Regions from separate parts of the Pseudoalteromonas sp. MelDa3 genome, predicted to be linked through region 1. Evidence: riboswitches for the same ligand, from Rfam matches in the RefSeq annotation. Region 1 holds a riboswitch; the other holds the start of a gene.
The links. Region 1 has a riboswitch for cobalamin ahead of CXF89_RS01620 (ABC transporter ATP-binding protein). Riboswitches for the same ligand answer to the same signal wherever they lie in the genome.
Positions count from the first base shown of each region.

Region 2: linked by a shared signal. The riboswitch ahead of CXF89_RS07165 (TonB-dependent receptor domain-containing protein) and the one ahead of CXF89_RS01620 (ABC transporter ATP-binding protein) in region 1 are both predicted to bind cobalamin.

Region 1 is NZ_PJBR01000006.1:14,201-19,211, reverse strand. It holds gene CXF89_RS01630 (cobyric acid synthase) at 1-1,281, opposite strand, end outside; gene CXF89_RS01625 (FecCD family ABC transporter permease) at 1,286-2,290, opposite strand; gene CXF89_RS01620 (ABC transporter ATP-binding protein) at 2,292-3,104, opposite strand; cobalamin riboswitch at 3,267-3,391, opposite strand; gene CXF89_RS01615 (porin) at 3,459-4,391, opposite strand; gene CXF89_RS01610 (LysR family transcriptional regulator) at 4,558-5,011, opposite strand, start outside.
Region 2 is NZ_PJBR01000024.1:31,984-36,994, reverse strand. It holds gene CXF89_RS07180 (VanZ family protein) at 1-322, opposite strand, end outside; gene CXF89_RS07175 (YajQ family cyclic di-GMP-binding protein) at 475-957, shown strand; gene CXF89_RS07170 (type 2 periplasmic-binding domain-containing protein) at 1,159-1,965, shown strand; cobalamin riboswitch at 2,008-2,192, shown strand; gene CXF89_RS07165 (TonB-dependent receptor domain-containing protein) at 2,229-4,055, shown strand; gene msrA (peptide-methionine (S)-S-oxide reductase MsrA) at 4,146-4,682, opposite strand; gene CXF89_RS07155 (efflux RND transporter permease subunit) at 4,768-5,011, opposite strand, start outside.

The sequences.
Region 1 (5,011 bases):
AATGGCGTTATCATCGCTAATAAAGCCATCAAACGTAAAACCATGTGGGTGGTTTTCATCAAAGGTTAAAAATGGCTTATCAAGCGCTGCACCTTGGCTAATTCCTGCATGTATTTCGTAACCACTACAGGGTGTTGATTGGTTATTTAAAAGCAGTGTAGCGGTTATTTTAGTTAATACTTTTTGTGCTGTCAGCGTGGTTTCAAAGTCGCATAGAGCAAGCCCATTCACTTGCTTTAATGACGACTCAATACCATCGGGATCGTTGATTGTATTGCCCAGCATTTGCATGCCGCCACAAATGCCAAGTACTTTGCCACCATAGCGTAAGTGGCGCTTAATTTGAGTGTCCCAGCCTTCATTTTTCAAAAAATTTAAATCGCCCAGCACATTTTTACTGCCAGGGAGAATTATCAGATCAACGTCTGGGATCGTTTGGGTATGGCGCACATAATTTATATTAATGTTTGGGTGCAAACGCAGTGCATCAAAATCGGTGTGGTTACTAATGTGGGGAACAAGTAGCACTGCAATATTAATTGTGGCGTTGGTTACGTTATTATCAATTGCAACAGCGTCTTCAGCATCAAGCGCGAGGTCGTGCAAATAAGGTAATACGCCAAGCACGGGTTTGTTTGTGTATTCTTCAAGCCAATCTAGCCCGCCTTGCAGCAAACCTACATCGCCTCTAAAGCGGTTTATAACAAAGCCTTTTACACGCGCCTGTTCTGACTCGCTTAACAACGCAAGCGTACCTACCAAATGTGCAAACACACCACCTTTATCAATATCGGCAATAATAATGACAGGACAATCTACCTCTTCGGCGTAACCCATATTGGCAATATCGTTTTCACGCAGGTTTATTTCAGCAGGGCTACCTGCCCCTTCAACAAGGAGTAAATCAAAGCATTTAGCTAAGCGGTTATGTGAGGTTATTACTGCATCCATCGCCACTTTTTTATAGTCGTGATATTTACCCGCTTCCATATTACTAATGGCTTTTCCGTGAATAATCACTTGTGCGCCCGTATCGCTATTAGGTTTAAGTAAAATAGGATTAAAGTCTATTTCGGGCTCTACTTTAGCTGCTATTGCTTGCAAAGCTTGCGCACGACCAATTTCGCCACCATCTTTTGTTACTGCGCTATTAAGTGCCATATTTTGTGGTTTAAAAGGCGCAACCTTTACCCCTCGCTTAGCAAATACCCTGCAAAGGGCTGCAACTAGGGTACTTTTACCTGCGTCGGAAGTAGTGCCTTGCACCATTAAGGTTTTCATGGAATTACACCCTTCGCTTTCTAAAAAACAATAAACTCAAAAAGAACACGCTACCAATAGCAGCGGTTATAACACCTACGGGCAATTCTTGGTTTTTTAGCAATGAGCGCGAAAGTACATCAACCCACACCATAAATGTACCGCCCACTAAGCTGGTTACTAGCAATCCCGCGATGGTGCCTTGGGATATAAAAAAGCGCACAATGTGCGGTACCATTAATCCTACAAACCCAATACCACCACACATAGCTACCAGCACAGCGGTAATTAATGAGCTCAAAACCAGCATAAGTATTCTAAAGCGCTGGACCCTAACACCTAATGTAATTGCGCTTTCATCGCCAAGTAACATGGCATTGAGCTGCCTTCTATAGCTCAGCATTACAAACGTACACAATGTAATTACCAATAAAGGTAACCAAAGCGTAGCCCACTGCGCACGAGCGAAGCTGCCCAGTGTCCAAAATAAAATAGCGGCTACCGCCTGAGGGTCGCTCCAATAAAGCAACAAGCTGGTAAACGCACTAAATAAAAACGACAGAGCAACACCAGCTAATAACATTGATTCTACCTGTGCACTTTGCTGCCTACCTGCAATAAGTATTAATAAACTCATAGCGAGTAAGCTGCCCAGCAGTGCTGCTGCCGATAGCATAAAGCCTGCGCTAATGCCTGCTAATGCCATAAGTAACACCACACCAAATGAGGCACCCGACGATATACCAAATAAGTAAGGATCGGCTAAAGGGTTACGCGTTACCGTTTGTAAAATAAGCCCCGCAATTGCTAAACCAGAGCCAGCTAAAAAGGCGAGTAATGTGCGTGGCATTCTTAGTTCAAAAATAATACGCGTATTAAAAGACGCATCATTTGAGAGTAAAAAGCTATTAAGTACGTCTTGAAGTGAGGTCTCTACTGCACCAAAACTAAGTGCTGCAAATAAGCTAAATAAAGCAGCTGCAGCACTTATAAAAAGCGCAAATGAGTGGCGATTATTAACTGCGCTCATATTATTTGTAACCATAAAAGTAAGTGATATGAGGGATGCTATTTCCCGACTTCGATATTTGCGGGTGGTCATTTACTTGGGCGCAGACACCAAAAACGTCGCCTAACATGCTTTCGGTTAATACCTCAGTTGGCGTGCCTGTATGCGTAATTTCACCATTTTTAATAACCACTAGTTCATCGCACATTGCAGAGGCTAAGTTTAAATCATGAAACGATGCAAATACCGTTACACCCAACGATTTAGCAAGCTCCATAACCTGTATTTGGTATTTAACATCTAAATGGCTAGTTGGCTCGTCCATTATTAACAGTTGAGGTTGCTGGACTATGGCGCGGGCTATCAAGGCACGTTGCTTTTCACCGCCTGAGAGCGACTCAAAGCTTTGATCACTATGATCTTCCAACCCGACTGTATTGATTGCTTGAATGATTTTTTGTTTATCAATGTTAGTTATTGAGCTAAATAGCGATTTATGAGGCGTAAGCCCAAGTGCAATAACATCAAATACGCTTAAGTTAAATTGCGAAGGTGTTTCTTGAAGTACCACAGCGACTTGCTTTGCATAATCTTCACTTTTAAGTTGCCAAATATCGTGGTTATTAAAAGTAACCTGCCCTGATATTGGCCGGTTAAAACGATATAAACAACGCAGCAAACTCGACTTACCCGCCCCATTTGGGCCTATTAAACCCACAAATTTACCTGGCGATATTTGCAAATTAATATTATTTAAAATGCTTTTATTGGCAATCCCCCACGAAACATTTTTAACGTTAAGTAAAGGCGTGTTTAGCGCTGATTTAGTGTGCAACAGTGAGTCCTTGGTAGGCGTGTACTCACTAACAATACAGCTAACAATAACTAGTGCATTAATAAAAATGAGTAAACCCGCTCGTTAAAAAATTATACCAATCTATTTAGATATAGAACCTATTAAGCGATAAATTTAATTCGTTAAATTGTTCAAATATTTATGCTGATTGGTATTGCTCATTTGTATCTGACTTAAAGCGTTGTACTAATTACAGTTACGGGAATAGTTGAGGATTTGCACCTCATTCCAAATGAGGGTCTATTATGGGCGGGTAAATAATTTAAAGCAAAAAAAACCGCGCTCAAAAGAGCGCGGTTAAAAAGAGAGTGTTTTAACTAATTTAGCGAATAGTTAAAACTTGTATTCCATACCTAAGCCTACGTAGTCTTGGTCAACGTTGTTGTCCATATCGAAGCTTGAATAAAAACCAAATACTTTAATATTTTTATTTAATTTGTGATCAAGACCAACTGAAATTGCTGACTTATCGTCGCTGTCGTCAAAGTCCATATCTTGGTATTGCACTTTAAATGTGTTGTTACCCATGCTGTAAGCAGCATTTAGCAAGTAACCATCCGCTTCTGCGCTGCCATCTACTGCTTCTTGTGTTTGGTACATTGCGCCCAATTTAAAGTTTTCAACTTTACCTTGGATTGATGCACGCACTACGTCGTAGCCATTTACTTCACTATCGGCTGCAATAGAGGCGTATACCGCGCTCTTTTTAAGTGCCACGTCACCGTATGTCACCGCCATTGAGTAACCGTTATCAGCGTCTACATCATCTTCAGCTACAAAAGTAGCAAGTACTTTAAAGCCTTCGTATGAGTTTGATGAATAACTAACTGTATTTCCTAAGCGGTTTTCACCTTTAAATACATTTTTAATGTCGCCTTCAAGATCGTTAAATAAATCTAACTTACCTTGAGATTGCTTAAGCGCAGTATCGTTACGACCAATTACAACCTGACCAAACGCACCTTTTAAACCAACATATTGGTTACGCGCAGAAATATTGTCGTCGTTATCGCCTTTTGAATCAGCATCAGACACATCAACTTGAAACTCAAACTTATATACCGCTTCTAAACTATCATTTATTTTTTCAGAACCTTTAACACCAAGACGAGATGCATTACTTTTTATCTCGGTAAAAGACCCTTCGCCATCATCAGATGATTGCACTGTTACATTCGCTTTACCGTAAATGTCTACGTCGGCAAGTGCATTAAAAGATAAACCACTTAATAGTGCTAAGCATAAGCTCGATTTTACAAATTTCATGTTATTTCCTTGGATAATCACAAAAGACTAATTTTCAAAACTGCTGCATTTTGTCATTCATAAATGACAGTAATATTACAACGGAAATATTAATGTCTTTTTTTGTTAATAAAAATGCATTAAATGTGAAATCAAAATAACATGAAAGCCTAGTAAGTGGTCGTACTTACTTATCTTGCTTTAATGACAAGCTTGGCGTCATTTTCGAAAGTAAATTAACTAAGGTTTCTATTAGCTCTTTTTGCTCGTTGTCTCTGTGATACGCTATAAATACGTCTCTTGAGGTGTTTTCTACCCCTTTAACATGAAACAACTCACCTTTTTCTAAATGCCCTTCAACCAATACTTGAGGTATAAATGCACTACCACCACATTGCAGTATTAAATCAAGTGCAATACGTCCCGTGCTGGTTCTAAAGTAAGGTGGCGTTTTTCCTGTAAACTGACGCGCATGCCAAAGAGAAAAAGTAGTTCCCCAATCAACATACACATATTGATTATCAAAAAAGTTTTCGTTCGTTGCGGTGTCGTATCCGCTTACTGGAATGATTGGCAACTCACAAATTCGCTCTACCACTAATTCATCTACTTTTGGCGGATCAAATAATATTGCCAAATCG
Region 2 (5,011 bases), on a different contig from region 1:
AAATTACTCTAAGTAAAAAGTAGCTTGCGGCACCTGCAAAATCAGCAAAAAAATCACCGAGTGATGCTTGCCTATATGGAAGTGCGTCTTGCATTATTTCTATAGAGGCGCCATAACCTGCCAATAAAAGTATTTGCGCATATAAAGGAAGCTTAAACGCTTTATCCATTATTATGGCTAGTATAAAAAAAATCCCAAAATGGGCCACTTTATCAACATGAGGAAATAAATTTACAACGCCACCTTTTATTTCTTTGGCAAATAAAAAGGTAAAAGCTACTATGCTGATTAAAAAAATTGCTTGATAAACACGCCTTGTCACGACAAATCCTAAAATCGCTTAAAAAAGAGGCGCAAGTATATCAAACTAATTTAATATCGCACCTGAACAAGATGCAGAAAAATGTAAAGATTTATAATTTTAGCGTTATAATTACCACATAAAATTAAGATTAAATAGTTAGGAGCAAACCAATGCCTTCATTTGATATTGTATCTGAAGTAGAAATGAACGAAGCTAAAAACGCCGTTGATAATGCAAATCGTGAGCTAGAGACTCGCTTTGACTTTAGAGGCGTTGATGCATCTATTGAGCTAAATGACAAAACAATTAAGCTTAAAGCTGAAGCAGACTCTCAGGTTATGCAATTATTTGATATTTTAGCTAACAAAATATCTAAGCGTGGTATGGATGTATCAAGCTTAGAGCTTCAAGATATTACCCGTGCAGGTAAAAATGTATTTCGTAACGTTGGCTTAAAGCAAGGTATCGAAAAGGACATGGCTAAAAAAGTAGTTAAAGCCATTAAAGACTCTAAAGTTAAAGTTCAAGCTGCTATCCAAGGCGAAGAAGTACGTGTAACGGGTAAAAAACGTGACGATCTTCAAGAGGCTATGCAAGTAGTGCGCAGTGCTGAGCTAGGTCAACCTTTTCAGTTTAAAAATTTCCGCGATTAATTAATAAATAGTTTTAAATTAAGCATGCTTTAATCTGTTTATACTTACAGACAGATTGAAGCTACTTACTCTTTTTAAATATCTCACTATTATCCCTCTTTGCTGCCTAGATACTCCCGTATGTATTAATCTCCTTTTTGATATTTAAGCTATTATATTTAATCACATGCAATTAAGTACTTCACACTAGAAGGTATTAAAATGAAACGTCATCAATTATTTTTGTTATTTGTTTTGCTTACATTTACCAAACCAAGCTTATCAAAAACAGTTGATATTGATGTACTGGTTGAAGATGGCTACTTTCCCATTATTATTAATGCGCAAAAAAAACAGGGTTTTGCTCCTGAGTTTATTAAGATTTTAAACGGAGCACAGCAGGAGTTTAATTTCGTACTTAATTCTCTACCTGTAAAAAGGCTTGCTTTGTCAGTTGAAAAAAATAATTTTGATGTTTTATTTTTAATGGCACTGCAATGGATCCCACTATCAGCGCAAGAAAACATTGAAAAAACCGAATTTTATACCATTACCAAAAATGAGCTTTATACGCTTAAAGAAAATACAAATGAGCAAGCTTACTTTGACGACATTACGTCATTAACAAAGGTTGGGGTTCTGGGGTACTCGTATCAATTTGCTGGATTTAATACCGATGCCGAATTTTTAAGTGAGGAACATCAAGTAAGTTTAACCATTGATGAATTCAATGTGGTTAAAATGCTGCTATTAAAGCGCGCGGAAGTAGGCGTTTTAAATAATATTGCTTACCAATATTTTAAAAATCAAAATACTTTTAATATGGATTTACTCTATAAAAGTAACGTACCAGATGCCGTTTATAAAACGCACTTTTTAGTTAACTCTAAATCAAATAAGATCACTAGTAATAAAATGGATGAAATACTAAGCTTACCTACTACACAAATACAACTTAAGAAGCTACTTGATAAATATGGAGTTTCTTCAAACTATACTAGCCCCCAACTGCATTTTAAATGTTTTTAGCTGTATAGACGTCCATTGACATTTGTAAACAAAATACTCACAATAGCGACATATTTTCAAGGTGCTTGCTAGCCACTTCATGTAATGATTTTTTTAGCAGGATAATCGGGAAGTTGGTGCGTTTTCATGATGACTACAAGCCCAACACTGCCCCCGCAACGGTAAAGTATTGCATATTTTGATTTGCTTACTGAGTCCGGAGACCGGCCTTGATGCAATCTTACTTACTTAAATCTTTGCGGTGGGCAAAGGTAGGGGACATCATGTTAAACAAAACAACTTTAGGCGTTGCTATTTCTGCTGCGCTTTCATTTTCTGTGTTTGGCGCAGAGCAATCAATTGAAAAAATAACCGTTACAGCTAATAAATTTGAGCAATCAATCAATGACGTTTTAGCAAGTGTAAATGTTATTGAGCGTGCAGAAATAGAAGCAAGCAACGTACGCGATTTACCAACCTTATTAAGCACTCGAGTTGGTTTTCAGGTTAATCCAAACGGTGGTTTTGGCCAAAATACAGGTGTGTCACTTCGTGGTACTGGCTCTGGCGATACGCTAATTTTGATTGATGGTGTACGTACGGGCTCAGCAACACTTGGTCAAAAAGCATTAAATAATGTCCCTCTAAATAGTATTGAACGCATTGAAATTATTAAGGGTTCTCGCGCGGCTGTTTACGGCTCTGATGCACTTGCTGGCGTAATTAACATTATAACGCGTGAATCAGATAACTTATCTGTGAGTGCTACGTTTGGTTCTGATTCTTACCAAAATTATCAAGTGGCAGGCTCTGTAAAATCAGGCGATATAACAACAGCATTTAATGCAGGCTTTGAAAAAACAGATAACTTTGATGTACTGCAAGGCGTAGCACCAGATGAAGATGGCTATGAAAATAAAAATCTTGGTTTTAAAGTAAATTATACTGATGCACACTACGGCGACTTTAAGTTATTAGGTCAATACAGTGAAGGTTTCGCAGATTACGACAGCCGCTTTAGCCCAGCCGACAGTACGATTGAACGAGATGATTTTAAAAACTATCAGCTTTCTGCAGGTTGGAGTAAAAACTACACTAACCAAACGCACAGTATTGATTTAGCGCTAGCAACGGATGATTCAGACAATACATATGTCGATTTTTCAGTTGGACCAACAACAAGTACTTTTATAACTAAACGCACACAAATTGATTATAACGGCCAATACCTATTATCTGATGAGCTTAACATTAGTGGTGGTGTTAATTGGTACAACGATGATGTATCTCATAGTTCGCAACTATTTGTTGAAGACAGCCGAGATGTACTTGCTGTGTTTGTAGGTGCTTACTACGATGCAGATAAAGTATTAGCTAATTTAACTGTTCGCCAAGATGACGACGAGCAATTTGGCGACGAAACAACGTATACAGCCGCTGCGGGTTATCATTTATCTGAAGATGCAACATTTCGTATAAGCCAAAGTACTGGCTTTAAAGCCCCTACATTTAACGATTTATATTTCCCACTTTATGGTAACCCTGATTTACAGCCTGAAAAATCAGTAAACCGTGAGTTAGGTTTGAGTGTGGACTTTGATATTGCGCAAGTTGATGTTGCAATTTTTAGAAACGATATAGAAGATAAAATTGATTACGATGCAAACTTTGCATTAGCTAATATTGATGAAGCACGTTATGAAGGGGTTGAATTTAGCTTATCTCAGCAGTTTTTTGGTTTTGATAGCAACCTTAACTTTGCTTATTTAAGTGCAGAAGACGAAGAAACGGGCGCAGAGCTGCGCAATGTTGCTAAACGTACATTTAATTGGGAACTTGCAAAACAGTTTGGTGCGTTTGATGCGAGCTTAGACATGCAATACCGTAGCGACCGACAAGGTGCTGTGACGCGTTTAGGGTCATACACGCTTTGGAACTTAGCGGGTAATTATCAAGTAAATGAGCATATTGAAGTTTCGCTTCGTGTAGAAAACTTATTTGATAAAGAGTATAACGCTGTTGATTCAAATACTGATTTTACAACGGGTCAAGTGTATTACTACAACACGCCAGAGCGTCGCTTTTTTGCAGGCGCAAGCTACCAGTTTTAACGGTATTTATTAATATTAGAAAGCCCGACTTATGTCGGGCTTTTTAATGTGTAGCTAAGTTTAACTAATCAATTTAACTGCTCAAATTAGCTAGTCAACTAAGAACTCTTTAAATACGGTTTCAAATTTATGTAATTTAGGTGCTATTAAAATACTACAGTAACCCTGCTGTGGGTTTTCGTTATAGTAATCTTGATGATAATGCTCTGCTGGATAATACGTGGTGGCAGGGCTGACTTCTGTCACAATTGGCTCACTCACATGGCTTTGCAGTTGAGCTATCATTTCATTGGTTTGCTTTAGTTGAGCTTCGTCGTGATAGTAAACAACGCTTCTATATTGTGTGCCTATATCGTTACCTTGGCGATTCAATTGTGTAGCATCATGCAAAGTGAAAAACATTGCTAAAAGTGTTTCAAAGCTAACTACAGTGGTATCAAATTCAATTTTAACAACCTCAGCGTGCCCAGTTGTGCCAGAGCATACAGAATTATAGGTTGGGGTGTCGGTTTCGCCACCGGTATAGCCAGAACTCACATCTAATACGCCATTTACACGTCTAAATGCTGCATCTATACACCAAAAACAGCCGCCACCAAATGTTGCTACTTGCGTTGTTGAGCTCATAAGTATTCCTAAAATGTATATGGAGTTTAAAGGCGAGCATAAATTGTATGCGCCGCAACAACAAGGTTACGGCGCAATAAAGAGATTAGATCTCTTCGAAAGGCTTTTCAGCAGCTTGTTTATTCAGCTTTTGTTGTAAAAACTCAGGTGACTGTGTATTTTTCGATAGAGCATAATACGCAGCAGGTACAACAAAAAGAGTCAGCAGGGTAGATACAATAACCCCTGTAAACACAACTACACCAATTACCATACGGCTTTCGGCGCCGGGGCCTGAAGCAAAAACCAAAGGAACAGAGCTCATAACGGTTGTAAGTGAGGTCATTATT